DNA from 2 places in the Achromobacter deleyi genome. Region 2 is predicted to be linked to the other one. Evidence: riboswitches for the same ligand, from Rfam matches in the RefSeq annotation. Region 2 holds a riboswitch; the other holds the start of a gene.
The links. Region 2 has a riboswitch for glycine ahead of I6I07_RS18230 (D-amino acid dehydrogenase). Riboswitches for the same ligand answer to the same signal wherever they lie in the genome.

Region 1 (15,523 bases), 1.6 Mb from region 2:
GCCCGACGTCGAACGCATCTACGATGCCTATCCGCACCAGCTCTCGGGCGGCCAGCGCCAGCGCATCGTCATCGCCATGGCGCTGATCCTCGAACCCAAGCTGCTGATCGCCGACGAGCCGACCACGGCGCTGGACGTCACCACGCAGAAACAGATCCTGCTGCTCATCAAGGAACTGCAGGTCAAGCACCAGACCGCCGTGCTGTTCATCACGCACGACTTCGGCGTGGTCGCCGAGATCGCCGACCGCATCGTGGTGATGAACCGCGGCGACCTGATCGAAAGCGGCACGCGCCACGAGATCCTGGCCGAACCCAAGCAGTCGTACACGCGGCGGCTGGTGTCGTCGGTGCCGAGCCTGGTGCCCTCGCACCGCGAGGCGCCCGTCGGCCAGCCGGTGCTGCACGTCAAGGGCCTGGGCCGCACCTATGGCGGCAAGAGCTCGCTGTTCTCGCGCCGCGCGCCGCAGAACGTGATCGCCGCCGCCGACGTCAACCTGACGCTGCGCAAGGGCGAGATCCTCGGCATCGTGGGCGAATCCGGGTCGGGCAAGTCGACCGTGGCGCGCTGCATCGTGCGCCTGATCGAGCCCACCGCCGGCCACATGATGATGGGCGGCGAAGACCTCAGCACGCTGTCCGGCGCGGCCCTGCGGCCGGTGCGCCGCCGCATCCAGATCGTGTTCCAGGATCCGTACCGCTCGCTCAACCCGCGTCGCACCGTGGGCGAGTCGATCATCGAGGGCCTGCTCAATTTCGGCGTGCCCCGCGACAAGGCCGAGCAGCGCGCCGGCGAGACGCTGTCGGTGGTCGGCCTGAGCCCCGACGCCATGCGGCGCTATCCGCACCAGTTCTCCGGCGGCCAGCGCCAGCGCATCTGCATCGCCCGCGCGCTGGTGATGGACCCCGAGATCCTGGTGGCCGACGAGGCCGTCTCGGCGCTGGACGTGTCGGTGCAGGCGCAGGTGCTGGAACTGCTCGAGCAGGTGCGCCAACGCACCGGCGTGGGCGTGCTGTTCATCACGCATGACCTGCGCGTGGCCGCGCAGATCTGCGACACCATCATGGTCATGCAGCGCGGCAAGGTCGTCGAGACCGGCGCCGCCCAGGCCGTGCTGACCGATCCCCGCCACGAGTACACCCGCGCCCTGATCGACGCGGCGCCCGGACGCGACTGGGACTTCCGCAACTTCCGGCCCGTGGCGGCCGGCCTTGCGTCCCCCGCCGCCTAGGAACTCCCCGGCAACCCACCGTCCATTGGAATCCGCCATGTCGCAACCGCATGAACTCTCGGCCCAGGAACTGCTGGCCGCCTATCGCAACAAGACCCTGTCGCCGGTCGAGGCGACCCGCTCGGTGCTCGATCACATCGCGCGCTGGGAACCGCACATCCACGCCACTTACGCGCTCGATCCCGACCAGGCGCTGGCCCAGGCACGCGCCTCCGAGGCGCGCTGGATGAAGGGCGAACCGCAGGCCTGCGGCGGCTACTCGCTGGACGGCGTGCCCGCCACCATCAAGGAAAACATCGCCACCCGCGGCGTGCCGGTGCCGCTGGGCACGGCCGCCACCGACCTGACGCCCGCCGCAGCCGACGCGCCGCCGGCGGCGCGCATGCGCGAGGCCGGCGCCGTGGTGCTGGGCAAGACCACCATGCCCGACTACGGCATGCTGTCCTCGGGGCTGTCGAGCTTCCATGCGCTGACGCGCAATCCGTGGGACCTCACCAAGAACCCGGGCGGCTCCAGCGCCGGCGCCGGCGCGGCGGCCGCCGCGGGCTACGGCCCGCTGCACATCGGCACCGATATCGGCGGCTCGGTGCGCCTGCCGGCGGCCTGGTGCGGCATCGCCACGCTCAAGCCCAGCCTGGGCCGCATTCCCATCGATCCGCCCTTCATGGGCCGCTGCGCCGGCCCCATGACGCGCGACATCGCCGACGCCGCGCTGATGATGGGCGTGCTGTCGCAACCCGACGCGCGCGACCACATGAGCCTGCCGTTCCAGGACTTCGACTGGCTCAACCTGGAACGGGACGTGCGCGGCCTGCGCATCGGCCTGCAGCTGGACGCCGGTTGCGGCCTGCCGCTGGATCCCGAGATCCGCGCGGCGGTCGAGGCCGCGGCCCGCCAGTTCGAAGCCGCCGGCGCCATCGTCACCCCGCTCGAGCCGTGGATGACGCCCGACATGCTGGACGGCGTCGACCGCTTCTGGCGCACCCGCTCGGCCATCGACCTGGGCGCCCTGCCCGAGGCGCGCCGCGCCAAGATCCTGCCGTTCATCCGCGCCTGGGCCGAAAGCGGCGGCGGCCAGACCGGCGAAGCCGTGTTCCGCAGCTACTACGAAACCCTCAACGTGCGCGCCAGGACGGTGGCCGCCACCGCCCCCTTCGACTACGTGCTGTCGCCGGTGGCGCCGGTGGTGGCCTACAACGCCGAGTGGGCCGCGCCCACCAACGAGGTCGCCACGACCATGCACCACATCGGCTACACGCTGCCCTACAACATGAGCGAGCAGCCGGCTGCTTCGGTCAATTGCGGCTACACCCGGGCCGGCCTGCCGATCGGCCTGCAGATCGCCGGCGCGCGCTTCGACGACCTGGGCGTGCTGCGCGTGGCCCGCGCCTGGGAGCGCATGCGCCCGGCCCAGCATCCCTGGCCGCAGCCGCCCCGCGCCGCCTGACGCCCGCCGGCAGAGTCTCCCTTTCCCTTTGGCAACCCACAGGAATTTCCATGCGTTGGCTTCTGGCAATGATCAAGCACGAGACGAACACCTTCTCGCCCGTGCCCACCCCGCTCGCGCGTTTCTTCCGCGGCAACCCTGAAATCCTGGCCGGCGAACGCGCCATCCGGGCCTACGAAAACACCGACAGCGGCCTGGGCGGCTATATCGAGGTGGCGCGCCGGGTCGGCGCCGAGATCGTGGTGCCGGTGGCGGCCGAGTCCTGGCCCAGCGGCCCGACCAGCGCCGAGACCCACGAGCTGCTGTGCAAGCTGGTGCTGGACGAGGTCCGCAAGGGCGGCTACGACGCCATCCTGCTGGACCTGCACGGCGCCATGGTGGCCGAGGGGATGGAAGACGCCGAGGGCGACCTGCTGCGGCGCCTGCGCGAGATCGATCCCGAGACGCCGGTGGCCGTGACGCTCGACATGCACGCCAACATCTACGCCGACATCGTCGACCACGCCACCGTCATCAGCGGCTTCCACACCTATCCGCACGTGGACATCCGCGAGGCCGGCGTGCGCGCCGCCAACGTCATCGTGCGTACGCTGCAAGGCGAGATCAAGCCGGTCATGACCTGGGCCGGCAAGCCCATGCTGCCGCACGTCATGTGCCAGGGCACCCACGCCGAGCCCAACAAATCGCTGCAGGAACGCTGCCGCCAGCTGGAGGCCGAAGGCGTGCTGGCGGCGTCGGTGTTCGTCGGTTTCCCGCACGCCGACATCCGCGAGGCCGGCCTGAGCGCGGTGGTCTGTACGGACGCCAACCTGGCCCAGGCGGAGCAATACCGCGACGAACTGCTGGAGCGCGCCTGGAACGACCGCGCCAAGTGGGTGTTCCATCCCGAGCCGCTGGCCCCCACCATCGCCCGCGCCAAGGCCATCGAGCAAGGCCCGGTGGTGCTGCTGGACCACTTCGACAACACCGGCTCCGGCGGCACCATGGACACCACCGCGGTGCTGGCCGAGGTCCTGCGCCAGGAACTGGACAACGTGGTGTTCTACGCCATCTGTGATCCGCAGGCGGCGCGCGAGGCCGCCACGGCCGGCGTCGGCAGCGTCGTCACCCTGCCGCTGGGCGGCAAGGTCGCCATGCCCGCCATCAAGCAGGCCAGCGAGCCGCTGACCGTGACCGGGCGGGTCAAGCTGGTGTTCGACGGCGTCTACCTGAACCGCGGCCCCATGTACCGCGGGGTACGCAACGACACCGGCCTGACCGTGGTGATCGACACCGGACGGGTCGAGATCGTGGTGGTGTCGCGCCACCAGGAGCCGTTCGACATCAATTGCCTGCTGTCGGCCGGGATCGACCCGCTGCAAAAGCGCTACGTGGTGCTCAAGAGCCGCGTCCACTGGCGCGCGGGCTTCTCGGCCATGGCCACCGAGATCATCGAATGCACCGGCGTGGGCGTCACCACCTCCGACTACGCCCAGCTCGACTTCCAGCACGTGCGGCGGCCGATCTACCCGCTCGACCCGCTCTGAAAACCGGTTTTGTCGACAATATGGCCGGCGCCCGAGGGCGCCGGCTTTCATTTTGAAATCTTCGGTAACCGCGCGCACTGCAACGTGCCGTTGCGCCTCGGTATACTCGCCGCGGGTCCTGACAGGCCGATGAACATGTCCGTGCCCCCCGACGCGCCGTCACCGGCGCCGCGCCGCAGGGACAAGACTCGACAATCAACGACAAAGCAAAACGATGAAAAAGAGCGTAGCGATCACCCTAGCCGTGGTCATAGTGGGAGCGGGAAGCTGGGTAGGTGCCACGTGGTACACCGGCAAGCGCATCGAGGAAAGCACCCAGCAGCGCCTGGCCGAGGCCAACGAAAAGCTGGCCAAGCTCACGCCCCTGTTCGGCCTGCGCATCGACCAGATCAAATACGAGCGCGGCCTGTTCTCGACCCAGGCGCGTTACGGCCTGTCGTTCGTCAAGAACGACAAGACCCCGGACGACATGCCCGCCGGCATGATCGAATTCGACACGCGCATCGAGCACGGCCCGTTCCCCAAGAGCGCGCTGGCGCGCGGCGCCATCGCCCCCAAGCTGGCCTTCGTGCACGCCGAGCTGGCCAAGACCGACAACGTCAAGCCGGTGTTCGAGCTGACCAAGGACGTCTCGCCGCTGGTGTCCGACGCCGTGGTCAGCTTCGGCGGCCACACCGCCTCGACCGCCCGCATCGCGCCGGTGAAGGTCGTCCATGACGGCAACTCGGTCGATTTCAGCGGCATGGAAATCACCGGCACCTTCGACCGCGGCCTGCAGGCGATCACCGCCACCGCCAAGACCGACACGCTGGCCGTGGACGGCAGCAAGAGCAGCGACCCGATCAAGATGCTGATGACGGGCCTGACGATGGACGTCGACAGCCGCATGGGCAAGTTCGGCCTGTCGGTCGGCGATTCGGCCATCAAGATCAAGCGCATCGATGTCACCAAGCCTGACGTCGACGTCAAGGTCGCGCTCGACAACTTCGGCTACACCGTCAAGCTGTCCGAAGACGACAAGAACATCAACATCCAGGCCGCCTACCAGACCGGCGAACTGAACGTGAACGACGTGGCGCTGGGCAACGGCCAGGCCGTGATCAAGCTGGCCAAGCTGGACGGCGCCGCGGTCAAGCAGCTGTCGGACACCTACAACCAGCTGATCCGCCAGTACATGGCCGGCACCCGCGACGAAGGCCTGAACGACGAACAGTTCCAGGTGCTGCTGGACAACGCCGGCAAGCTGCTCGCGGGCAATCCGTCGTTCAGCATCGACCCGATCAGCTGGAAGACCGGCAAGGGCGAAAGCAAGCTGACCGTCCAGCTGGACCTGGCCAACCCGCCCGACGTCAAGAACCTGACGCCGCAGGAAATCGTGGTCAAGGCCATCAAGCAGATCGACGCCACCCTGATCATCTCCAAGCCGATGGTGCAGGACCTGATGGTGCAGTACGCCATCAAGAAGGACGGCATGGCCGCCGACAAGGCCGCCGCCGAAGCCGCCGACAACGTGCGCAGCATGTCGGGCATGGCCGAGATGTTCAACGTCGGCAAGAACGACGGCGACAACATCGTCGGCAAGTTCCACTTCGCCGACGGCATGGGCGACCTGAACGGCAAGAAGATCCCGGCCGACGAACTGTTCTCGGGCCTGCTCGGCGCGACCGGCATGAACAGCGCGATGGACGACGACGAAGACGAAGCGGAGCCGGCCGCCGGCGCCACCGCCATGGACGACGACATGGCCGCCACCAGCAACGCCGACGTGGTCAATGAATTCGACGTCGACGCGGTCGCCCACATGCTCGAAGACATGGGCTACAACACGCGCAAAACCGACGGCGACGAAGGGCCGGTCCTGATCCTGGATGCCAGCAGTACCGGCGCCACCGACCTGCGCCTGGAATTCCTGTGCAACGACTTCTCCGAGAAGTGCTACGACCTGGTGGCCACCGCGACCTACGCCAGCAAGAAGCCGGCCACGCTCAAGGCCATCAACGCCTGGAACCAGGAATACCGCTGGACCCGCGCCTACCTGGACGACAAGAACCAGGCCGTGCTGCAGATGGACATGAACGCCGAAGGCGGCATTGGCAAGAAGAACCTCCAGATCCTGCTGAACACCTACTTCAGCATCACCGAGGACTTCGCCAACACCGTCACGGCGGCGCCGGCCAAGAAGTAAGGCGGCCGCGCAAAAAACAAAACCCCCATCTTGCGATGGGGGTTTTTTTTGCCTGTCGCCAGGCGGGCCTCGAGGGTGCGCCCCGTGGGGCGAACCCTCATGCGGCATCAGGCGTAGGCTTCGATCGGCAGGCAGGCGCACACCAGGTTGCGGTCGCCGTAGGCGTTGTCCACGCGCGCCACCGGCGGCCAGTACTTGGCATCGCGCAACGACGCCACCGGGTACGCGGCCTGCTGGCGCGGGTAGTCGTGCAGCCATTCCTCGGCCAGCAGCATCTGCGCGGTGTGCGGCGCGTTCTTCAGGACGTTGTCCTCGCGATCGCGTTCGCCGCGCTCGACCTGGGCGATTTCCTCGCGGATCGAGATCATCGCCTCGATGAAGCGGTCCAGCTCGGCCACGCCTTCGGATTCGGTCGGCTCGACCATCAGCGTGCCGGCCACCGGGAAGCTCATGGTGGGGGCATGGAAGCCGTAATCCATCAGGCGCTTGGCGATGTCCTCGGCGCTGATGCCGCTGGTGTCCTTGAGCGGACGCACGTCCAGGATGCACTCGTGCGCCACGCGGCCGTTACGGCCCGCGTACAGCACCGGGTAGTGGTCGCGCAGGCGGGTGGCGATGTAGTTGGCGTTCAGGATCGCGACTTCGGTGGCGCGGCGCAGGCCGTCGGCGCCCATCAGCGCGATGTACACGAACGGAATCGGCAGGATGCCGGCCGAGCCGAACGGTGCGGCCGAGACCGGGCCCACCTTGGCTTCGCCGGGCAGCTTGCCCTGTTCGTTGACCACGCCCGGCAGGTACGGCGCCAGGTGCGCGCGCACCGCGACCGGACCGACGCCCGGGCCGCCGCCGCCGTGCGGGATGCAGAAGGTCTTGTGCAGGTTCAGGTGCGACACGTCCGAGCCGAACTTGCCCGGCTTGGCCACGCCGACCATGGCGTTCATGTTGGCGCCGTCCAGGTACACCTGGCCGCCGGCCTGGTGCACCAGGTCGCAGATCTCGGTCACGGCTTCCTCGAACACGCCGTGCGTGGACGGGTAGGTGATCATCAGCGCGGCCAGCTTGTCGCCGACCTGTTCGATCTTGGCGCGCAGGTCGACCAGGTCGACGTTGCCGTTGGCGTCGGACGCCACCACCACCACTTCCATGCCGGCCAGCTGCGCCGACGCGGGGTTGGTGCCGTGGGCCGACGACGGGATCAGGCAGATGTTGCGCTGGTGCTGGCCGTTGGCCTGGTGGTAGCCGCGGATCGCCAGCAGGCCGGCGTATTCGCCCTGCGCGCCCGAGTTGGGCTGCAGGCTGATGTTGTCGTAGCCGGTGATTTCGCACAGCGCGGCCGACAGGCGCGTGATCAGTTCGTCGTAGCCCTTGCTCTGCGAGGCGGGCGCGAACGGGTGCACCAGCGCGAACTCGGGCCAGGTGATGGGGATCATCTCGGCCGTGGCGTTCAGCTTCATGGTGCACGAACCCAGCGGGATCATGGTGCGGTCCAGCGCCAGGTCCTTGTCGGCCAGCTTGCGCAGGTAGCGCAGCATGTCGGTCTCGGACTGCACGCTGGAGAACACCGGATGCTTGAGGATGGCGCTTTCGCGCGCCACGGCGGCGGGAATGCCGCCGGCGGCGGCGGCGTCCAGCGCGTCGACGTCCAGTTCGACGTCATCGTGCTCCAGGCCGGCGGCGAACACGTTCACCAGGGCCTGCAGGTCGGCGGCGGTGACGGTCTCGTCCAGCGACACGGCCAGGCGGGCGCCGTCGACGCGGCGCAGGTTGACGTGCTCGCACTCGGCGGCCGTCAGGATGGCCGGGGTGGCCGGGCCGGTTTCCAGCAGCAGCGTGTCGAAGAAGGTGTCGTTGGCGACCTTGATGCCCAGCTTGCCGAGTTCGGCGCGCAGGATGGCGGTGTAGCGCTGCACGCGCTCGGCGATGCGGCGGATGCCGGCCGGGCCGTGCCAGACGGCGTACATGCCGGCCATCACGGCCAGCAGCACTTGCGCGGTGCAGATGTTCGAGGTGGCCTTCTCGCGGCGGATGTGCTGTTCGCGCGTCTGCAGGGCCAGGCGCATCGCCGGGTTGCCCTGGGCGTCCTTGGACACGCCGACCAGGCGGCCGGCCATGTTGCGCTTGAAGGCGTCCTTGCAGGCCATGAAGCCGGCGTGCGGGCCGCCGAAACCGAACGGCACGCCGAAGCGCTGGGCCGAACCGATGGCGATGTCCGCGCCCCACTCGCCCGGCGCGGCCAGCAGCGCCAGCGCCAGCAGGTCGGTGGCGACGGCCACCACCGCGCCTTGCGCGTGGGCGGCCTCGGCCAGCTTGCGGTAGTCGGCCACCGAGCCGGTGCTGTGCGGGTACTGCAGCAGCACGCCGAAGCACTCCGGCAGGCCTTCGGCCTCGTCGCCGATGGCGATCTCGATGTCCAGGCCCTCGGCGCGCGTGCGCACGACTTCGATGGTCTGCGGATGCACGTGGCGCGAGATGAAGAACACCGGGCTCTGCGACTTGGCGCCGCGGCGCGCCAGCGTCATGGCTTCGGCGGCGGCGGTGCTTTCATCGAGCAGCGAGGCGTTGGAGATGTCCAGCCCGGTCAGGTCGGCGACCATGGTCTGGTAGTTCAGCAGGGCCTCCAGGCGGCCCTGCGAGATCTCGGGCTGGTACGGCGTGTAGGCCGTGTACCAGGCGGGATTCTCGAGAATGTTGCGCAACACCACGTTGGGCGTCTGCGTGCCGTAGTACCCCTGGCCGATGTAGTTGCGGAAGACCTTGTTGCGGCCGGCGATCTGCTTCAGCTCGGCCAGCACGTCGGCTTCGCTGCGCGACGGCGGCAGCGCCAGCGGCGCCTGGCTGCGGATCTTGGGCGGCACGACTTCTTCGATCAGGGCGTCCAGGCTGGGGCTGCCGATCGCGGCGAGCATGGCGGCCTGGTCGGCGTCGGAGGGGCCGATGTGGCGGGGAATGAAGTCGGTGTGGGTGTCTAGGGCGCGCGACATGGGGGGATCTCGAGATGGCGGTGTCGTCGGAGGGACGGACGGTGATGCATGGACGGGCGGCGGCGCCAGCGCCGCGCCCGCCCTGACGGGCTTAGCCGTTGGCGACGGCTTCGTAGCCGGCCGCGTCCAGCAGCTTGTCGGCATCGGCGGCGTTGACCGGCTTGATCTTGAAGATCCAGGCGGTGAAGGCCGATTCGTTGATCAGGTTGGGGTTGCTTTCCAGCTCGTCGTTGAAGGCAACGATTTCGCCGGCCACGGGCGCGTAGATGTCGGAGGCGGCCTTGACCGACTCGACCACGCCGGCGGTCTCGCCCGCGTTCAGCTTGGCGCCGACCTTGACGTCGCCGACGAAGACCAGGTCACCCAGCTGGTCCTGGGCGGTATCGGTGATGCCGACGACGAACACGTCGCCTTCGGCTTTGACCCATTCATGGGACTCGGTGTACTTGCGATCGGTGGGCAGACTCATGGGAACTCCTGGGGGATTCGGATAAGGAAATGGTGTTGCGCGCCTCGCGCCGCCGGCCCTGCCCCAAGGGGCCGGCCAGCGCCGCGAAGCTTCGAGTTTACGAGTGTTCGACGGCTTTGCCGTTACGGACAAACGGCAGTTTGCAGACCAGCGCGGGCACCCACTTGCCGCGGATGTCGACCTCGACCGTGTCGCCCGCGGCCACGCCTTGCGGCAGGCGCGCGAAGCCGATCGAGACGCCCAGGGTCGGCGACATGGTGCCGCTGGTGAGCTCGCCCACGCCGTGCGGGGTGCGCACCGCCATGTGGGCGCGCATCACGCCGCGCTCCTGCAGTTTCAGGCCGATGAAGGCGGCGGGCGTGGCGAACTGCTCCAGCGCGTCGCGGCCGATGAAACGGCGCTCGGGGTTTTTCAGGGACACCGTCCAGGTCAGCGCGGCTTCGCCGGGCTGGGTCAGTTCGTCCATGTCCTGGCCGTACAGGTTCATGCCGGCTTCCAGGCGCAGCGTGTCGCGCGCGCCCAGGCCCGCCGGGCGCACGCCCTGGGCCGCCAGGTCGCGCCACAGTTGCACCGCCTCGGTGGCGGGCAGCACGATCTCGAAACCGTCTTCGCCGGTGTAGCCGGTGCGCGCCACCAGGGTGTCGTCGCCGACGCGGGCGGCCACGAACGGGGTCAGCGGCTCGCTGGCGGCCTGCCAGGCCGGACGCGCGGCCCAGACCTTGGCGCGGGCGTTGGGGCCCTGCACGGCGATCATGGCCAAGTCGCGGCGCGGCGTGATGGTGACGTCGAACTTGCCGGCCTGCCTGACGCGCTGCATCCAGGCCATGTCCTTGTCGGCCGTGCCGGCGTTGACCACCACGCGCCATTCATCGGCGGCGAAGAAGTAGACGATCAGGTCGTCGATGACGCCGCCCTGCGGGTTCAGCATGCAGGTGTAGAGCGCCTTGCCGGGCACGGTCAGCTTGGCTACGTCGTTGGCCACCAGGCGCTGCAGGAAGGCGAAGGCGTCGGGGCCGGTGACGTCGGCGTTGAGCATGTGCGACACGTCGAACATGCCGGCGTCCTGGCGCACCGCGTGGTGCTCTTCCAGTTGCGAGCCGTAGGCCAGGGGCATGTCCCAGCCGCCGAAATCGACCATGCGGGCGCCGGAGGCGATGTGTTCGTCGGCCAGCGGGGTGCGTTTGAGGGTTGCGGACATGCGCGGGTACTCCGGAGCGGCAGCGGGGCCAGGGTTACGGAATGCCGCCGGCGGACAGGAAACGCCCGCGCAACGGCTGAATTTTCCGCCCCTCTGTCCTTTTGCCTGAGAGTTGCCCCGCGTGGCGGGTTTGCACCTTCGGCGCCTGGGCTGCGCGCTATGTCCCTATTTGGGCAGCGGCGCCAGGTCTCTCCAGAGTGCTGCTTTGCCGCGTCCGCGCGGTAAAAACCGGGACAGGGCAAACATGCGCGGTATGGGATACCTGAGCGATTCTGGGCGAATTGCGCCTTCGGCGGCGGCCGCGGACGGCCGCTCTCTCCCGCAACATGCGTGACAGCGCCGAAAGCATACCGCGAAACGCAGTTCCGTTGTTGATCCGCGGCCTCGATCCGAGGCCGCGGGCCGGCCCCCGCGAGGCGGCCGCTCAGCCCAGCGCGGTGTCCAGCAGCATCATCAGCACGAAGCCCAGCATCAGCCCGCAGGTGGCGTAGACCTCGTGCCCCTTGCGGTGCGATTCGGGGATGATCTCGTGGCTGATCACGAACAGCATCGCCCCGGCGGCGAAGCCCAGCCCCCACGGCAGCAGCGCCGCCGACCAGCCCACCACCGCCGCGCCCAGCACCGCGCCGACCGGCTCGACCAGGCCCGACAGCATGCCCAGCGCCACCGCGAACGCGCGCTTGTAGCCGGCGGCGATCAGGGCCACCGCCACCACCAGCCCTTCGGGAATGTCCTGGATGGCGATGCCGGTGGCCAACGCCGTGCCGCGCACCGGATCGTTGCCGGCGTAGCCCACGCCGATGGCCAGGCCCTCGGGCAGGTTGTGCAGCGTGATCGCGAAGACGAACAGCCAGGTGCGGCGCAGGCGGTGCGCCTCGATGCCCTCGCGGCCCTTGATGAAATGTTCGTGCGGCAACAGCCGGTCCATCAGCAGCAGCACCGCCGCGCCCAGCAGGATGGCGGCGCCCACCGTCAGGCCCGCGCCCCAAGGGCCGGCGCCCTGGGCCTCGGCCGCCGTGATGCCCGGCGCCACCAGCGAAAAGGCGCTGGCCGCCAGCATCACGCCGGCGCCGAAGCCGAACATGCTGTCCTGCATCTTCTGCGGGATGGTGCGCGCGAACAGCACCGGCAGCGTGCCGGCCGCGGTGGCGCCGGCCGCCACCATGCCGCCCAGCAGCGCGTCGGCCACGTGCGGCGCATTGGCATCGAAATAGACCCACGCCTGGTGCAGGCCCAGGCAGGCGACCAGCACCGCCAGCGTCCACACGCTGACGCTGGTGGCCGCGGGCCGGATGCGATGACGGCTGAAGGTGTTCATGGACTGCTGGCCTCCGCGCAACCCGGAATCAGCCCACGGCGGCGGCGTAACGGCGCGCCACCTCGGACCAGTCGATCACGTTGTAGAAGGCGCCGATGTATTCCGGCCGGCGGTTCTGGTACTTCAGATAATAGGCGTGTTCCCACACATCCAGCCCCAGGATCGGCGTATTGCCCTGCATCAGCGGGCTGTCCTGGTTGGCGCTGCTTTCCACCACCAGCTTGCCGGCCGGCGTCACGCTGAGCCAGGCCCAGCCGCTGCCGAAGCGCGTCAGCGCCGCCTTGGTGAAGGCTTCGCGGAAGGCCGCGTGGCCGCCCAGTTCGGCGTCGATGGCGCGGGCCAGCGCGCCATCGGGCTCGCCGCCGCCCTGCGGCGACATCACCGACCAGAACAGGCTGTGGTTGGCGTGGCCGCCACCGTTGTTGCGCACCGCGCCGCGGATGGCCTCGGGCAGTTGGTCAATGCGCGCCACCAGGGCGTCGACCGGCTCGTCGGTGGCGATGCCGGCGCCGTCCAGCGCGGCGTTCAGGTTGTTGACGTAGGTCTGGTGGTGCTTGCTGTGGTGGATTTCCATCGTCAGCGCGTCGATGTTGGGTTCGAGCGCGTCGTAGGCGTAAGGCAGGGGCGGCAAGGTGTAGGCCAAGGCGGTCTCCGTCGGGCGACGCTGCCGGTGATGACAAGCGTCTGATTTTTAGAAATACAAATGATAGGTATTTTTATTTGATATCACAACGATAACGTTGCAATGCCTGTCATGTGGACAGGCTATCGCCCGCGCAGCAAGGGTCGTGCCCGCCTACAGTGCGTTGCCGCAGGCCACGCCCGAGGCCCAGGCCCACTGGAAGTTGTAGCCGCCGAGCCAGCCGGTGACGTCCACGGCCTCGCCGATGAAGTACAGGCCGGGGGTGGTCTTGGCCTGCATCGACTTCTGGTCCAGCCCGCGGGTGTCGACCCCGCCGCGCATGACCTCGGCTTTCTTGTAGCCGGCGGTGCCGCTGGGCACCAGCGTCCATTGGTGGATGTCTTGTGCCAGGGCGCGCAGGGTCTTGTCGGGCGCGTCGGCCAGGCGCAGCGCCGCCAGGCCCGGCTTGCCGCCCTGCTCCGCCAGCTGCAGCCAGCGGTCGGCCAGGCGCTTGGGCCACAGGCCGGCCAGCACCGTGTGCAATTGCTGCCGGTTGCCGGACTTGGCGGCCAGCAGTTCGGCGGCCAGGTCGCGCCCCGGCGCCAGGTCGATGACGATCGGCTCGCCCGGTTTCCAGAAGCTGGAGATCTGCAGGATGGCCGGGCCCGACAGGCCGCGATGGGTGAACAGCAGGTCCTCGAGGAACTCGCCGCGCGCCTTGCCTTGCCCCGTGGCCAGGTTGACCTCGAGCGCCACGCCGGACAGTTCCGACAACGGCTGCCAATGCGCCGGATCGAAGGTCAGCGGCACCAGCGCCGGCCGCGGCTCGACCACCTTCAGGCCGAACTGGCGCGCCAGCTTCAGGCCGAAGTCGGTGGCGCCCAGTTGCGGGATCGCCATGCCGCCCGTGGCCACCACCAGCTTGGCCGCGCGGATCGCGCCCTGGCTGGTGCGCAGTTCGAAGCCGGCCTCGCCATGGGCCACTTCGGCCACCTGGCAACCCATGCGCCACTGCACGCCGCCGGCGTCGCATTCGGCGCGCAGCATCTCGATGATGGATTCGCTGGAATCGTCGCAGAACAGCTGGCCGCGGTGCTTCTCGTGCCAGGCGATGCGGTGGCGCTTGAGCAGCGCCAGGAAATCCTGCGGCGTGTAGCCCGCCAACGCCGACCGGCAGAAATGCGGATTGTCGGACAGGAAGTTGGCGGGGCCGGCGCCGAGGTTGGTGAAGTTGCAGCGGCCGCCGCCGGAGATGCGGATCTTCTCGGCCAGCCGCTCGGCGTGATCCACCAGCACCACGCGCAGGCCGCGCTGACCGGCGACCGCGGCACACATCATGCCAGCGGCGCCGGCGCCGAGAACGGCGACATCGAACATCAAGACTCCGGACCCGATCAGTCTTCGATCAGGCAGTCAACGTAGTAACGCTTCTCGCCGTCCGGACCCACTTCGTCGGCCAGGCCGTGGATGTAGGTTTCGAAGCCCGGGAAGCGCTCGTTGAACTCACGCGCGAACTGCAGGTACTGGACGATGGTGCGGTTGAAGCGCTCGCCCGGGATCAGCAGCGGGATGCCCGGAGGATACGGCGTCAGCAGCACGCCGGTGACGCGGCCTTCCAGCTGGTCGATGTCGACACGCTCGACCTCGCGGTGCGCCATGCGGGCGAAGGCGTCGGACGGCTTGAGCGCCGGCACCATGTCGCTCAGGTACATCTCGGTGGTCAGGCGGGCCACGTCGCGCTCGCGGTAGGCCTCGTGGATCTGCTGGCACAGGTCGCGCAGGCCCATGCGCTCGTAGCGGCGATGGCCACGGCAGAAGTCCGGCAGGATGCGCCACAGCGGCTGGTTGCGGTCGTAGTCGTCCTTGAACTGCTGCAGCGCGGTCAGCAGCGTGTTCCAGCGGCCCTTGGTGATGCCGATGGTGAACAGGATGAAGAACGAATACAGGCCGGTCTTCTCGACCACGACGCCGTGCTCGGTCAGGTACTTGGAGACCAGCGCGGCGGGGATGCCGGTTTCGCCGAAGCTGCCCGACATGTCCAGCCCCGGCGTGATGACCGTGGCCTTGATCGGGTCCAGCATGTTGAAGCCTTCGGCCAGGTCGCCGAAGCCGTGCCAGTGTTCGTTGGACTCCAGGACCCATTCATTGCGGTTGCCGATGCCTTCGGACACCAGGCGGTTCGGGCCCCAGACCTTGAACCACCAGTCGTTCTTGCCGAACTCGGACTCCACCTTGCGCATGGCGCGGCGGAAGTCCATGGCTTCGCGGATGCTTTCCTCGACCAGCGCGGTGCCGCCCGGGGGCTCCATCATGGCCGCGGCCACGTCGCACGACGCGATGATCGCGTACTGCGGCGAGGTCGACGTGTGCATCAGGTAGGCTTCGTTGAAGACGTTGCGGTCGAGCTTGCGGGTCTCGGACTCCTGCACGATGATCTGCGAGGCCTGCGAGATGCCGGCCAGCAGCTTGTGCGTGGAGTGGGTGGCGAACACCATCGCGTCCTTGCTGCGCGGACGATCCTGGCCGATCGCGTGCATGTCCTGGTA
Region 2 (15,523 bases):
GGACGCGCTGTCGGGCGCCCTGATGAACGCCGGCCCGGTGATCCATCCGCCGCTGATCCTGATGAACGCCGGTCCACTCGAACACTTCGAGCGCTGGGACATCCACAACGAAGGCACGCAGCCGTCGATCCGCCGCGTGACCGACGCGCTGGACGCCGAACGCGTCGCCATCCGCGCCGCGCTCGGCTACGCCGCGCCGCACTTTCCGCTGGCCGACCACTACGCCAGCGAGGGCGACGAATGGATGTACGGCCGCGGCGCCCACGGCAAGCTGACCGACAGCGGCGACTGGCGCGAAACCATCGACCTGGGCACGCACCGCTACATGCTGGAAGACACGCGCCTGGGCCTGTCGTTCCTGGTGTCGACCGGCCGCTGGGCCGGCGTGCCCACGCCGGTGGCGCAGGGCCTGCTGAGCGTGGCGTCGGCCGTCGCCGGCCGCGACCTGTACGCCGAGGGCCGCACGCTGGAAGCGCTGGGGCTGGACACGTTGTCGCGCGCCGACATGGCCGCGCTGCTCGCGCAAGGATGCTGACCATGGACCGGACCTTGTGCGTGATCGGCGCCGGCCGCATGGGCATGGGCATCGCCCTGTCGTACCTGCATGCCGGACTGGAGGTCACGCTGATCGACATCAAGCCGCGCGCGCGCGGCGAGCGGGCCGAGACCTTCGCCCGCGTGCTGGGCGGACTGCGGCGCGAACTGGGCACCCTGGTGCGGCTGGGCCTGCTGGACGACGCCCAGGCCGACACCGCGCTGGGCCGCGTGCGCCTGGTGGCGCGCGAGGACGCCGTGGCCGACCTGGCCCGCGCCCGCGTGGTGTTCGAGGCGGTACCCGAACAACTGGACATCAAGCGCGACACCTTCGCCTGGCTCGGCCAGGTCTGCGCGGCGGACAGCGTCATCGCCTCCACCACCTCGACCTTCCTGGTCACCGAGCTGGCCGGCATGGTGCGCGAGCCCGGCCGCTTCCTCAACGCGCACTGGCTCAACCCCGCCTACCTGATCCCGCTGGTGGAGGTGAGCCGCGGCCCGCAGACCTCCGACGCGGCCCTGCAGGCGCTGCTGGCGGTGCTGCGCCTGGCGGCCAAAACGCCGGTGCAATGCGCCCCGGCGGCCGGCTACATCGTGCCGCGCATCCAGGCCCTGGCCATGAACGAGGCCGCCCGCATGGTCGAGGAAGGCGTGGCCAGCGCCGAGGACATCGACACCGCCGTGCGGCTGGGCTTCGGCCTGCGCTTCTCGGTGCTGGGACTGCTGGAATTCATCGACTGGGGCGGCGGCGACATCCTCTACTACGCCTCGCGCTACCTGTCCGGCGCGCTCGATCCGCGCTTCGCGGCCCCGGCCATCATCGAACGCAACATGGAACAGGGGCGCAACGGCCTGCGCGAGGGCCAAGGCTTCTACGACTATGCCGGCGTGGACGTGGAGGCGTACAAGCTGCGGCGGCTGGGCGAGCTGTGCGCGCGGCTGGAGATCATGGGGTTGCTGCCGAAGTTCGATGGCGCCAGGACGGCCGGCGAAGCAGCCGCAACCGTCGGATCATGAAGGCCGGCGGCGGGCGCGGCCTTTACGGCGCCAGCGCCTTGAGCAGGCGCAACGCCAGCCGCACCCGCGCCTCGTTGGGATAGTTGCGGTTGGCCAGGATCACGATGCCGAGCTTGCGCGACGGCACGAACGCCACGTAGGCGCCGAAGCCATTGGTGGCGCCGGTCTTGTTGATCCACACCGCCTGCTGCGGCGCCAGCGGCGGTTGCAGCGCCTGGACCGGCAGGGTTTCGAACGAAACCTTGGCGGAATTGCCGTGCACCAGATCGTCCACCGACACCGGATAGCGGTACTGCTCCCAGATCAGGTCCTGCGTGATCGCGCCCAGCTGGTAATAGCCGGTGTGGGTCTCGGCGATGGCGCGCTGCAGCGTGGCATCGACCGGCGCGGTGCCCAGGTTGATCTCGACGAAGCGCAGCATGTCGCGGGCGCTGGACTTCACGCCGTAGGCCTCGTCGGCCAGCACGCCCGGATTCACGCGCACCGGCGCGTCCTGCTTGTCGTAGCCCTGGGCGTAGTCGGGCATCTTGCGCGGCGGCACTTCCAGGTAGGTGTCGCGCAGGCCCAGCTTGGGAAGCAGCCGCTGCTCCATCGCCACCACGTAGGGCTCGCCCAGCGCGCGCGCCGCCACCACGCCCAGCATGCCGATGCCGGGATTGGCGTAGGTGCGCCGCGTGCCGGGCGCGTATTGCGGCGTCCAGGCCTTCAGGTAGTCCATCAGCTGCGCCATGGTCTGCACCGCGTCCGGCACCTGCAAGGGGAAACCGCCGGCGGTGTGCGTGGCCAGGTTCACCAGCGTCAGCTTGGCGAATTCGCTGCCTTGCAGCTCGGGCACCCACTTGGCCGGGCTGTCGGCCAGCGACAGGCGCCCCGTGGCCTGCGCGTAGGCGGCCAGCGTGACGGTGAAGGTCTTGCTGATCGAGCCCAGCTCGAACAGCGTGTCGCTGGAGACCGCGCGGCGCGGCGCGCGCGAGGCGTCGCCGTAGTTGAAGAAGCGCTGCTCGCCGTCGCGGCTGACGCCGATGGCCATGCCGGCGATGCCGTACTGGCGCATGACGTCGGCCACCGCGGCGTCGACGGCGGCCGTGGCGCGATCGGCCTTGGCGGGTGCGGCAGCCGGCGCCGTGGATGACCTGGCGGCGGGCGCCTGTGCGCCGGCGGCCGGGGAGGCGGCCGGCGTCGCGGCCGGACCGGCCGAGGCGGCGCCGGCCAGCATCAGGCTCAGGGCCAGGGTCAGGGCCAACGCAGGGGTCGTGGACCGCGGGGAAACACGAGGCATTGCCGGAGCGCGCATGCGAGATCGTCCTATCGTTTTCTTGGCCGGCGCGTGCCGGCGGGTCGGCGCCCAGTGTAGAGCCAATCCCGCGCCACCCTGGTATTAACCCTGAGTGCCGCGCGCGACGAATTTTGGCTATTCTCGGTTTCGTCGATTCAAAACCCCGCAGAAGAGTCCCGTCCCCCGTGGCGGGCGCCGACGGAGCAACCGCCCCGGAAACTCTCAGGCAACAGGACTGCGCGGTCTAGACAATCTGGAGAGAGGCGCCTGGCGCCCACCGAAGGGGAACCCGCGCCACCGCGCGCGGGTGAAGCTCTCAGGTACAGAGACAGATGGGGTGCCGCGGCCGTTGGGTCGTGGCCATGCCATCTGGAGCCATCATGCCCCGCATCGCCATCATCGGCGCCGGTATCACCGGCGTCACGTCCGCCTACGCCTTGAGCAAACTGGGCTACGACGTCACCGTCTACGACCGCCAACGCTATCCCGCCATGGAGACCTCCTACGCCAACGGCGGCCAGCTGTCCGCCAGCAACGCCGAAGTCTGGAACAGCGCCGCCACCGTCATGAAGGGCCTGCGCTGGCTCGGCCGCCACAACGCGCCGCTGCTGCTCAACCCGCGGCCGAGCTGGCACAAGTATTCGTGGCTGGCCCAGTTCATGGGGCAGATCCGCAACTACCGCCAGAACACCATCGCCACCACCCGCATGGCGATCGAGGCGCGCGAGCACCTGTACGCCATGGCGGTCGAGGAAGGCATCGACTTCGACCTGCAACGCCGCGGCATCCTGCACATCTATCACGACGCCGCCAGCTTCGAGACCGCGCGCCGCGCCAACGCGCTGCTGCGCGAGGGCGGGCTGGAGCGGCACGCCGTCACGCCGGAGGAAATCCGCGGCATCGAACCGACGCTGAGCACGCCCTGCCACGGCGGCTTCTACACGCCGTCCGACGCCACCGGCGACATCCACAAATTCACCAGCGGCCTGGCGCAGGCGTGCCTGCGGCGCGGCGTGCGTTTCGAACAGGATGCCGACATCCGCGCCATCAGCCGCGACGGCCTGCCCTACGTGCTGGACGTGGCGCGCGAGGACGGCGCGCGGCGCGAACAGCACGAGGCCGACGCCATCGTGGTCTGCGCCGGCGCCGCCAGCCGCCAGTTCGCGCGGCAACTGGGCGACCGCCTGAACATCTACCCGGTCAAGGGCTATTCGATCAGCGTGCACCTGGACGACGCCGCGAGCCAGGCGGCCGCGCCCACCGTGAGCCTGCTGGACGAGGCCGCCAAGATCGTCACCAGCCGCCTGGGCGAGCGCTTCCGCGTGGCCGGCACCGCCGAGTTCAACGGCTTCAACCTGGACATCCGCGCCGAACGCATCCAGCCCCTGGTGGACTGGACCCGCCGCCATTTCCCCGGCGTGCGCACCGCGCGCGTGGTGCCGTGGTGCGGCCTGCGGCCGATGATGCCCGACATGATGCCGCGCGTCGGCCCGGGCAAGCGACCGGGCGTCTTCTACAACACCGGCCACGGACACCTGGGCTGGACGCTGTCGGCGGCGACGGCGCAGATGCTGGCGGCGAGCGTCAGGGAGGCGGTGGCGCTGCCTTGATGTCAGACTGAAGGCTACCTGCAGGCGCTTGGAACGGTCATGAGGCCGTTGTAAGCTCGCGGCTGCCAATGACAAGGCGATGGGCAGCCCCAAACTCGCCCGTCGCATCTTGTCCGCCTGCGATTCACGGACAACTGCCCCCAAGACCTCAACGCAGCGTCACGATAATGCCTGACGATATCCACCTCGAACCCCTGCAAGAGCAAGCCCAAGCGCTCCTTCAAATCCTCTTGCAAGGACAACAGGAAATCGAGGCAGGCCGAACGTCTCCTGCAAAAGCAGTCTTTGCCCGACTGGATGACATGGACGAAAACGACGAGGATTGAACGCTCGTGAACGTCGTCACCGCACCAGGTCCAACGTCCCGGCTTCCTGGCGCAGCCAATCCCGCAACGCCAGCACCCGCGCATCCTCCGCGCTGCCTTGCGGATAGACCAGGTAATAAGCGAAGTCCGGCGCCATGCCGACGTCGATATCGAACAGCCTGACCAGCCGTCCGCGAGCCAGATCGGCCTCGACCATGGCCGGTTCCAGCAGGCCGACGGCGCTGCCGTCCAGCGCCGCCTGCGCCACATGACTGGAATCCGGAAAGGCCAGGCTGCGGCTGGCGTCGACGTCCGCCACGCCGGCCGCCGCCAGCCACATCCGCCAGTCCGGCCAGACCATGCCCTCGGCCACGCAATCGACGTGACACAAGGGATAGTGCGCCAGGTCGCGCGGCGAGGCGATGGCGGGTCCGCTGGCGAGCAAGGCGGGACTGGCGATCGGCGCCAGCGTCGTGGCGAACAGGCGGTCGGCCCGCGTACCCGGGTAGCGGCCCGCGCCGAAGCGGATCGCGGCGTCGATGTCGTCCACCTCGAAATCGCGCACCTGGTCGCTGATGTCGAACGTCAGTTCCAGGCCCGGATGGGCCGCTCGAAAGCGCGCCAGGCGCGGCAATAGCCAATGAGTGGCGAAGCGCGCCTCCAGCGACAGGCGCAGGTGGCCGGCGCCGCGCGCCATGCGCTGGGCGCGGCCGACCGCGCGCCGCAATCCATCGAGCGCGTCGGCGGCGGCTTCCAGCAGGACCGCGCCGGCCGGCGTCAGCTGGATGCTGCGGCTGCTGCGGGTGAACAGCACCAGGCCCAGCTGGTCCTCGATTTCCTTGATCTGATAGCTGACCGCCGCGGGCGTCAGGCCCACCTCGTCCGCGGCGCGGGTGAAGTTGAGCAGCCGCCCCGCGGCCTCGAAAGTCCGCAGGGCGCGCGTGCCGGGCAGCATGCGGGAAGGGTTCATGATCTTCAAGCCGGATTTGATGTTCCGGCGAACATAGCCCGCCGTGCCTGGTGCGGTCAATCCGGCAGCCCTCGCGAAGCTTGAAGATCAGGCGGCCCGCCGGCCGCTGGCGATGACCAGCGCCAGCCCCGCCACGACAAACGCGCCCGCCGCGACCGGAATGCGCGCGGGACCCGCCCCGTTGATGAGCAGCCCGCCGACCAGCGCGCCCAGGCCGATGGCCGCATTGAAGACCGCGACGTTGATCGAGGTGGCGCCATCCGCCCCGCCCTCGATCCGCGCGGCGCCATTGAAGACGGACGTCTGCAACAGCACCGGCAGCGCCCCGTAGGCCGCGCCCCACAGCACCATCATGGCGGCCATGGCCGCGTGGCTGTCGATCGCCAGGTGCATGGCCAGCAGACTGGCGGCCAGCATCGCGGTGACGAGCGCCAGGCTGGCGCGCAGCGCGCGCGCGGCCAATGGCGCAATCGCGAAATTGGCCAGCACGCCGGCCGCGCCATACAGCAACAACATCAGGCTGATGTCGGCCGGCGACTGCCGTGCGACCTGTTCGAGATAGGGCGCGATGTAGGTGTACGCCAGGAAATTGCCGGTGACGATCAGCGCGGTCGCGCCGAACACCGCGAGCAAGGCCCGGCTCCTGAGGATGCCGCGCATCGCGCCGCGTATCGTCGCCCTGGACAGCCGCACCGCGGGCACCGACCACAGCACCACCGCGAACACGCACAGGCTCAGCATCGACAGCGCCGCGAACACCGCGCGCCAACCCTGGTGTTCGCCCAGGATGGTGCCGGCGGGCACGCCCAGCACCGTGGCCAGCGATACCCCGCCAAAGACGATCGAGGTGGCCCGTATCGCGTTGCGGGCGGACACCAGGTGCACGGCAGTCACCACCGCGGTCGACCAGAACACGCCGATGGCGGCGGCCACCAGCACCCGCCCTCCCAGCACTACAGCGTAGCTGGGCGCCAGGTAGGTGACCAGGTTGCCCAGGCAGCAGACCGCCAGCAACAGGGCCATGAGCGCCTTGCGGTTGATGGCCCCGAGCAACCCGGTCAGCGGGGTCGCGGTCAGCGCCACCACGAAGGCAAAGCACGACACCAGGTAGCCGGCCTCGCCCAGCGAGACCTCCAGCCCCGAAGCCATCGCGGGCAGCACGCCGACCGGCATCAGTTCGGTGCTGACGAAAGAAAAGCATCCCAGGCTCAGCGCCAGCACGGCGGCGGCGCTGCGCGCCCTCGACAGCGAGGCGCCGTGCGGCGGATGCGCGCCGTCGCCCGATGAGGACGGGCCGGCGGGTTTAATCGTGAATTCCATGAATCGTTCCACCAGAGAAAGGAAGTGAATGGGGCGGGCGGCGCCCGAAACCCCGGACAGGCGAGATTGTGGAATTCACGGTCCCGAATTGCGATAGCATGGAACACATAACATTCATGACTCTGGAGCATCAATGCGCACGCTCGATACTCAACTTCTCGAAGGCATGGACGTGATGGCGGCGGTGGTCGATACCCGCAGCTTCAGCGCGGCCGCCGAGGCCGTGGATATGTCGCAATCGGGCGTCAGCCGGGCCATCGCGCGGCTCGAGCAGCGGCTTGGCATCCGGGTGTTCGAGCGCACCACGCGTTCGGTACGCCTGACCGATGAGGGGCGCCGCTTCTATGAGACGGTGATGCCGCTGATCGGCGCGCTGGAGGAGGCGACGGGTAACGCCGTCGACCTTGCGCGGTCGGTGCGCGGGCGCTTGCGCGTCAATGTCGATCCGCTGTTTGCCCAGCTCATTCTCGGTCCGGGCATCGGCGCGTTCCTGGATCGCCATCCGGAACTGGAAGTGGAATTGCGTTGCCGCGAAGGGCTCGGCGACCTGGTCGCCGACGGCTTCGATCTGGCGCTGCGTTTCGGCCACCCGCAGGCCTCGTCACTGGTGGCCCGCAAGCTGTTCGAGACGCGCGTCTTCGCGATGGCCGCGCCCGCCTACGTGCAGCGCTTCGGCAAGCCGAAGGATCCGCGCGACCTGGAACACGGCGCGCATCGCTGCATCCTGTTCCGCGAGCCGGAAGCGGGCGGCACCTTTCCCTGGGAGTTCCGCCAGGGCCGCCGCCAGCTGGTCGTCAAGCCGCGGGGCGCGCTGACCGTGAACGATCCCGGCACCGTCCACAGCGCCTGCCTGGCCGGACAGGGCATCGCCCAACTGTTCGAACTGGGCGCCGAACGCTACCTGGCGTCCGGACAACTGGTGCGCCTGTTCCCCGACTGGGCCGACCTGCGCTTTCCCCTGCATGCCTACTACCCGTCACGCCACCACGTGCCCGCCAAGACTCGGGCGTTGCTGGCGTTCGTGGCCGAACAGGTCGGCCAGGACGGAACGCAGACAGGCCGAACGGCCGGCCGCCCCGCGCCGGCCGGCTAGCGCGCCAGCAGTTGCGGCACCGACGACGCCAGCAGCGTCAGGCCCGAGCATGTCAGCAGCCCCAGCACCACGCGCCGGAACGTCACGTCGGAAATGCCGATATACAGGCGCGTGCCGAGCAGCGTGGGGATCAGCATGGCCGGCGCCACCACCGCGAACATGGGCGCCATGTCGCGCGTGACGATACCGGTGGCCAGGTAGATCGCCATGGTCACCGACAGCATCGACAGATTGAAGTTCTGGATCACGGCGCGCTGCGTGTCCTTGTTGAAGCCGCGCAGCGTGCACCACAGCGTCGGCACGCTGCCGGCGAAGCCGCCGATGCCGCCCAGCACGCCGCCCACCAGGCCCACCGCGCCGTCGCCCCAGCGGTTGCCGCCGATGCGCGGCAGGCGCTGCGCCATTAGCATCACCGGGCACCACAGCGCCAGCAGCGCGCCCAGCACCGCCTTGAACCAGTCCATGTCCAGGTGCGGCAGGACCAGCACGCCCAGCGGGATGCCGGCCAGCCCGCCCAGCAGGAACGGCCACAGCAGCGGCCAGTTGAAGCCGCGGCGCACCGAGAACACCGCCAGCAGCTGCCCGGTCAGCGCGCCGAACACCGCCAGCGCCGCCGCCAGCCGCGGGTCCAGCACCCAGGCCCAGAACGACATGGCCACCATGCCGAAGGCAAAGCCCGACAGCCCCTGCACGAAGCCCGCCGCGGCCGCGCCGATCGCCACTATCCACACCGCATCCATGCCCTGCGTCTCCTCGTTGTCGTGACCGGCGGCGCGAGGCGCGCCGGTCCTTGATCTTGTGACGGCAGATTCTAGGCGCGCCCCGGCGCGGGGCGTATTTGAAGTGCTGATGAGGCGATAGGTTTTCGGTAATGGCGGCCGGCGCCGCGCCGCATCAGAGGAAAATCGTGCCGCGCAGGTACAAGGCGGCCTGGCCGCTGATGATGACGCGACCGTTGTCGCGCACCTCGCAGCGCAGCTGCCCCTTGCGCGCCCCGCCCTGCTCGGCGCTCAGGACCGTCTTGCCCAGCCGCTGCGCCCAGTACGGCGCCAGCGAGGTGTGCGCGGAACCGGTCACCGGGTCTTCGTTGACGCCGACCCGCGGGCCGAACCAGCGCGACACGAAATCGTGGCGCGCGGACGGCGCGGTCACCGCCACGCCGCGCACGTCGAAGGCCGCCAGCGCGGCGAAGTCCGGCTCGAGGCCGTCGATCAGCGATTCATCGTCGATCACGACGAGGTAGTCGTCGGTGCGGTACAGCGCCCGCGCCTCGGCCAGCCCCAAGGCCTGCAACAGGCCGGGCGGCACGGCCTCGGCCACCGGCTGCCTGGCCGGAAAATCCATCGCCAGGCCATCGCCGGCGCGACGCACCAGCAACTCGCCGCTGCGGGTGGCGAAACGCAGCACCTCGTCCTTGGCGCCGAGCTGCTCGAACAGCACCCAGGCCGTCGCCAGCGTGGCGTGGCCGCACAGGTCGACCTCGACCGCGGGCGTGAACCAGCGCAGGTCGTACTGGTCGCCGCGGCGCACGACGTAGGCGGTTTCCGACAGGTTGTTCTCTTCGGCGATGCGTTGCAAGGTGGCGTCCGGCAGCCAGGCGTCCAGCGGCACCACCGCGGCGGGATTGCCGCCGAAGGGCGCGGCGGAAAAGGCGTCTACCTGGTAGAGATCGAGTTGCGGCATGGAGGATCCTGGAAAGCGGTGAATCGAATGCGGTGAAAGTCGGCGGCGTGCGCGGACACGCCATGCGGCATTTTGCTACGAAAACCGCCCGCGCCTGGCGAGCGGGCGCCCGTCTGTGCCAAGGCCTGTCCCACGCCCCGCTGCTAGCGGCGCGTGACCTCGCGCAGCAGCGCCTCCAGCCGGTCCAGGTCGGCGTCCTGCCGCGCGCTGTAGCCGATGACCACGCCGTCCGGCCAGGACACCCGCCGGCAGAAGTCGGCGACCGGCTGGATGCCCACGCCCCAGTCACGGGCACGGGCCAGCAGGGCCGCGACGTCGAAGCCGGACGGCGGCCACCACACCAGGTGAAAGCCGGTCTGCTCGCCGCTGACGCGCAGCGGCGCCGGGCCCACCGCCTCGCGCAGCATGGCCATGACGCGGTCGCGGCGGCCGGCGTACACCGAGCGCGCCTTGCGCACGTGGCGCGCGAAACCGCCGTCCTCCAGGAATGCCGCCAGCGTCATCTGCTCGATCACGCTGCAGGAACGTCCGGTGACGTAGAGCGCGCGGGCGAACGCCGGCGCCAGCGACCGCGGCACCACCGCATAACCGATGCGCAAGGCATTGAAGAGGGTCTTGTTGAAACTGCCGAAGTGGATCACGCGGTCGCCGCCGTCCAGGCTCTTGAGCGCCGCCAGGGGCGCGCCGTCGTAGCTGAACTCGCTGTCGTAGTCGTCGTCGAGGATCCAGCAGCCGGCCTGCGCGGCCCAGTCCAGCAGTTCCAGGCGGCGCGACACGGGCATGGTGACGCCGGTGGGCGACTGATGCGCCGGCGTCACGTGCGCCAGCCGGGCGCCGCGCTGGCGCCGGGCGCGTGCCACCGAAAAGCCGTGCTCGTCGATGGCGATCGGCACGATGTGCCGCGTGTACTGGCTGAACAGCGGCTCGGCGTTGAGATAGCCGGGATCCTCGACCAGCACCTTGTCCTGCGGCGTCAGCAGCAGGCGCGCGCTCAGGTCCAGGCCGTCGCGGATGCCGGTCAGCACCACCACCTGGCCGGCGTCGCAGGCGATGCCGCGCGCGGCGCCCAGGTAGCGGGCGATCTGCTCGCGCAGCGGATGCCAGCCCAGCGGATCCTCGTGCGCCAGTTGCGCCGGCGTGACGCGCTGGGCGCTGGCCATCAGGCCCTTGCGCCAGGTTTCCATGGGGAACAGAGAGGCATCGGCGCTGCGCGCCATGAACGACGCTTCACGGCGCGGCGACGGCGCCGACGGATCGGCGCTCCCGGTTGGCGCGGCGGCCGGCCCGCCCGCGACGGCGGCTACCCGGGCAGCCGTCGCGGCCGGGCGCGGCGCGCTGGCGGCGCCGCCGTCGCCCGGCAGGCCCCGGCGGAAGAAATTGTCCGGGATGACCGCCGCCACGTAGGTGCCGGAGCCGACCGTGCCGGCGGTATACCCCTCGCCGCGCAACTGGTCGTAGGCCGCCTCGACCGTGGAGCGGGCCACGTGCCAGCGCGCCGCCAGGTCGCGGGTGGACGGCAGCCGCCCGCCCGAGGGCAGCACGCCGCGCAGGATCCGTTCGCGGATCTGCCGGTACACCCAGGCCTGCTTGGACTCGCCGGCGCGCGGCGGGTCGACCGGCAGGTCGAGACTGGATTCCAGCCGGGCATCGCGCACCAGTGGCTTGCTCATATAAGTGGCTTGCTCATATTCATGGAAATGGCCCTATTTCACCCAGCCATTCTATCCCTACATTACGCCCATCGACCCGTCTTTCGGAACCGTGCCATGTCCACCTACACCATCACGCTCGCCAACGGCCATTTCACCTGCGATGGCGCCACCTCGATCCTGGACGCCGCGCTGGCCCAGGGCACGGCCGTGCCCTTTTCCTGTCAGCGCGGCGAATGCGGCGCCTGCCGGGCGGTGGTCACCGCCGGCCGGCACGAACGCATCACGCCGCCCAACGAGCGTTCCTACGTCCCCGCCGACGACGAACTGCTGATGTGCCAATGCCGCGCCACCAGCGACCTGACGCTGAAGTTCCCGCATTGGCAGGCCCCGCCCCAGCCGATGCAGCGGCGCGAGGCCACCGTGCTGTCGCGCGCGCCGCTGACGGCCGACGTCACCCGGCTGGTCATCGAAGTGCGCGGCGACGCCGCCTTCACCTGGCAGGCCGGCCAGCACGTGCGCTTCCTGCTGGACGACGGCAGCCACCGCCCCTTCTCGATCGCCAACGTGCCCGTCGCCGCCGCGCCGGCGCAGCTCGAATTCCATATTCGCCGCATGCCCGGCGGCGGCTTCACCGAAAGCATCCTGCCGCGCCTGATGCCGGGCGATACGCTGGCGCTGGAAGGCCCGCAAGGCGCCTGCGTCTGGCCGGCCGACGGCTGGGCGGCGGATATCGAACACCTGGTGCTGCTGGCCACGGGCACCGGCTATGCCGGCATCCACCCGATCCTGATGGAGGCGTTGCGGGACCCGCGCTTCAAGCGCGTCACGCTCTACTGGGGCGGCCGGACGGAGGACGATTGCTACGCGGGCCCGCTGCTCAATGCGCTGCAGGGCAAGGGCGCCGGCTTCGCCTGGCACGCCGTGCTGTCGGAAACGCCCGGGGCGGACGCCGCCCGGCCCTGGCACGTGCAGGACGCCGCCCTGGCCGCCGGCCATGACTGGGCCGGCGCCGTGGTCTACGCCTGCGGCAACCCCGCGATGGTGCGGGCGGCGCGCGAGCGGCTGGGCGCGGCCGGCCTGGCGCGCGACCGCTTCCACGCCGAGGCGTTCCTGCCCTCGCAGGACGCGGCCGCCGCCGGCGCGCCGGCCGCCCCCGCCCATCCCTGGGAACGGGTCGGCAGCCACTTCACCCTGGACGGCATCCTCGCGGCGCGCCGCCGCTCGCGCGACGCGGTGCGCGAGATCGCCGCGCTGATGCGGCCCGGCATGACCACGCGCGAGGCGGTCAACGCGGCCGACGCGCACCTGCGCCGCATGGGCTCCTCGCACAACTGGCATCCCACCTACGTGCGGTTCGGCCCGGACTCGCAATCGCCGGCGGTTCAGCCCACCGATTTCCAGCGCCGCCTGCGCGATGAGGACGTGTTCGTGGTCGACATCGGCCCGGTCTGGGATGGCTACGAGGGCGACTACGGCGACACGTTCGTGCTGGGCGCCGACGCCGACCGCGAGCGCTGCGCCGAGGCCGCGCGCCAGGTGTTCGAGCGCACCCGCGAGGACTGGCTGCGGGGCCTGACCGGCGCTGCCCTGTACGACCGCGCCGAGGACCATGCCCGCCGGCACGGCTGCGAGCTGGTGCGCGAGATCCCGGGTCACCGCGTGGCGGATTTTCCGCATGCGCTGTATGGCAAGCACCAGCTGGCGCAGGCGGATTTCGTGCCCGCCGACGGCATCTGGGTGCTGGAGATCCAGGTGCGCGACCGCGCGCTGCCGATCGGCGCCTTCTATGAGGATGTGTTGCTGCGGGAAACGCCGCCGGAGGCGGACGCACGGGCGACCTAGGGTTTATCCCCATGCCAGCCATGTCGATCCGCGGGATGCTCGAACGTCGACCCAGTACGCTCAACTTCCCTTCAAAGGCGGATTCATCATGACGACTGGCACCGTGACCCTGCATCGCGTCCTGCGCACCACCCCGGAGCGCGTCTACCGCGCCTTCCTCGAACCCGACGCGGTGGTACGCTGGCTGCCGCCCTACGGCTTCACCTGCGAGGTCCATGAACTGGACGCCCGGGTGGGCGGCAAGCACCGCATGTCGTTCCGTAATTTCGGCACCGGCCACGCCCATGACTTTGGCGGCGAATACCTGGAGCTGGTGCCGGACGAGAAGATCCGCTACACGGACCAGTTCGACGATCCGAACCTGCCCGGGCGGATGCAGACCACCATCACGCTGCGCAAGGTCTCCTGCGGCACGGAGATGACGGTGGTGCAGGAGAACATCCCGGCGGTGATTCCGCCGGAGATGTGCTACCTGGGCTGGCAGGAATCGCTGGCGCAGCTGATGCGGCTGGTGGAGCCGCAGATCCCCGACTGAGACCGATCAGCCTTCGCGTTCGGCCAGTTCGTCCAGCAGCTCGGCCGACGGCACGAAGAACAGGCTGCCGGTGACGGCGCGGCTGTAGTCGAGCAGGCGGTCGTAGTTGCCGGCCGGACGGCCGACGAACATGTTCTCGAGCATCTGTTCGATCGGCTTGGGCGAACGCGCGTAGCCGATGAAATAGGTGCCGAATTCGCCGGCGCCGGCGCGGCCGAACGGCATGTTGTCGCGCAGGATCTTGATCTCCTGGCCATCCTCTTCCAGGGTGGTCAGGGCGCTGTGCGAGTACGACGGCTTGACGTCGTCGGACAGCTCGACGTTGGTGAGCTTGCGGCGGCCGATGATGAGTTCCTGCTGTTCGGTGGACAGCTTTTCCCAGGCGGTCATGTCGTGCAGGTACTTCTGCACCAGCACGTAGCTGCCGCCGGCGAAGGCTTCGTCCTCGTCGCCGATCAGGGTGTAGCCGGGCAGTTCGAAGCCCTGCGGATTCTCGGTGCCGTCGACGAAACCGATGATGGCGCGACGGTCGAAATAGCGGAAGCCGTGCACTTCATCGACCACCGTGGCCGCCGAGCCCAGCGCGGCCACCAGCAAGGTGGCCAGCTCGAAACAGGCGTCCATGGCTTCGGCGCGGATGTGCAGCAGGATGTCGCCCGGCGTCGACACGGCGACGCGCTCGCCCGTGCCGATCTCGCGGAACGGATGCAGGCCAGCGGGCCGCGGCGCGCCGAACAGCGTGTCCCAGGCGGCCGAGCCGAAGCCACAGACACAGGACAGCTCGGCCGCCACCGCGCGCGTGCCGACGGTGCGCACCAGGTTGCCGACGTCTTCACACCAGGCGCGCACGGCGGCGGCGTTGTCGGCGCCGGGGTTCAGCGTGGCGACGATGAAGATCGCGTAGCGGGCGTTGGGGCTGAGGACGGCTTGCGGTTCGACGGGTTTTTCGGGCATGGGATTCAGTGGGGCCGGCGACGGCCCGCGAGAAAAAAAGGGGCGCTGGCAATATAGCCGATGCGCCCGCCTCAGTTGCCGTCATGCCCCAGGCAGTGGCGCAGCGCCGCCACGAATACCTCGGGCCGCTCCAGCATCATCAGGTGGCCGCAGCCGTCCAGCACCTGCCGCCCGGCGCAGGCGCGCCAGGCCCAGTCAGGCACGTTCCAGCCCGCATGCGAACGCTCGCCCGACAACAGGTACACCGGATGGCGCTCGAACACCTGCCGCAAGGTGTCCTGGTACGCGGGGGCGCCCGTCACCGCCACCACCGAGGCCGCCATGGCGCGCAGCGTCGAGGCCGGCTGCTGCGCCAGCCAGCGGCGAGCGGTATCGTGCCAGCACGGCCGCGGCTCGGCCACGGCGCCGCCCAGCCAGCCGAGCGGATCGGCGCGAAAGCCCGCCAGCATGGCGTCGGCCCCGGCCGCGCTCATGCGCGCCACCGATGCCGACCAGAACGCGTCGGCCAGGGTGAAGTTGCCTTCGACATTGACGATGCGGCGCACCCGCTGCGGATAGGCATGCGCCAGCAGCATGGCCACCGCGCCGCCGACCGAATGCCCCACCAGGTCGACCGCGACGCCGTCGAAATGCGTGTCGATGAACGCGCGCAGGTGCTCGACCTGCGCCGGCAGCGAGATGCGCGCGGGCGGCGTCGCCTGGTGTTCGCCATAGCCCAGCAGCGGCGGCGCG

Region 1: linked by a shared signal. The riboswitch ahead of gcvT (glycine cleavage system aminomethyltransferase GcvT) and the one ahead of I6I07_RS18230 (D-amino acid dehydrogenase) in region 2 are both predicted to bind glycine.

Annotation. Positions count from the first base shown of each region.
Region 1 covers NZ_CP065997.1:2,422,615-2,438,137, reverse strand. The annotation lists gene I6I07_RS10975 (ABC transporter ATP-binding protein) at 1-1,231, shown strand, start outside; gene I6I07_RS10970 (amidase) at 1,269-2,678, shown strand; gene I6I07_RS10965 (M81 family metallopeptidase) at 2,729-4,204, shown strand; gene I6I07_RS10960 (DUF945 family protein) at 4,419-6,389, shown strand; gene gcvP (aminomethyl-transferring glycine dehydrogenase) at 6,497-9,370, opposite strand; gene gcvH (glycine cleavage system protein GcvH) at 9,462-9,839, opposite strand; gene gcvT (glycine cleavage system aminomethyltransferase GcvT) at 9,937-11,037, opposite strand; glycine riboswitch at 11,121-11,243, opposite strand; glycine riboswitch at 11,277-11,369, opposite strand; gene I6I07_RS10940 (ZIP family metal transporter) at 11,462-12,355, opposite strand; gene I6I07_RS10935 (superoxide dismutase) at 12,384-12,998, opposite strand; gene I6I07_RS10930 (NAD(P)/FAD-dependent oxidoreductase) at 13,152-14,354, opposite strand; gene I6I07_RS10925 (arginine/lysine/ornithine decarboxylase) at 14,372-15,523, opposite strand, start outside.
Region 2 covers NZ_CP065997.1:4,002,403-4,017,925, reverse strand. The annotation lists gene I6I07_RS18245 (NAD/NADP-dependent octopine/nopaline dehydrogenase family protein) at 1-535, shown strand, start outside; gene I6I07_RS18240 (3-hydroxybutyryl-CoA dehydrogenase) at 538-1,551, shown strand; gene ampC (class C beta-lactamase) at 1,574-2,830, opposite strand; glycine riboswitch at 2,984-3,075, shown strand; glycine riboswitch at 3,077-3,163, shown strand; gene I6I07_RS18230 (D-amino acid dehydrogenase) at 3,208-4,437, shown strand; gene I6I07_RS18225 (LysR substrate-binding domain-containing protein) at 4,780-5,712, opposite strand; gene I6I07_RS18220 (MFS transporter) at 5,800-7,032, opposite strand; gene I6I07_RS18215 (LysR family transcriptional regulator) at 7,166-8,125, shown strand; gene I6I07_RS18210 (sulfite exporter TauE/SafE family protein) at 8,122-8,865, opposite strand; gene I6I07_RS18205 (PhzF family phenazine biosynthesis protein) at 9,020-9,808, opposite strand; gene I6I07_RS18200 (PLP-dependent aminotransferase family protein) at 9,952-11,478, opposite strand; gene I6I07_RS18195 (NAD(P)H dependent flavin oxidoreductase family protein) at 11,575-13,302, shown strand; gene I6I07_RS18190 (SRPBCC family protein) at 13,391-13,837, shown strand; gene I6I07_RS18185 (Dyp-type peroxidase) at 13,844-14,791, opposite strand; gene I6I07_RS18180 (alpha/beta fold hydrolase) at 14,863-15,523, opposite strand, start outside.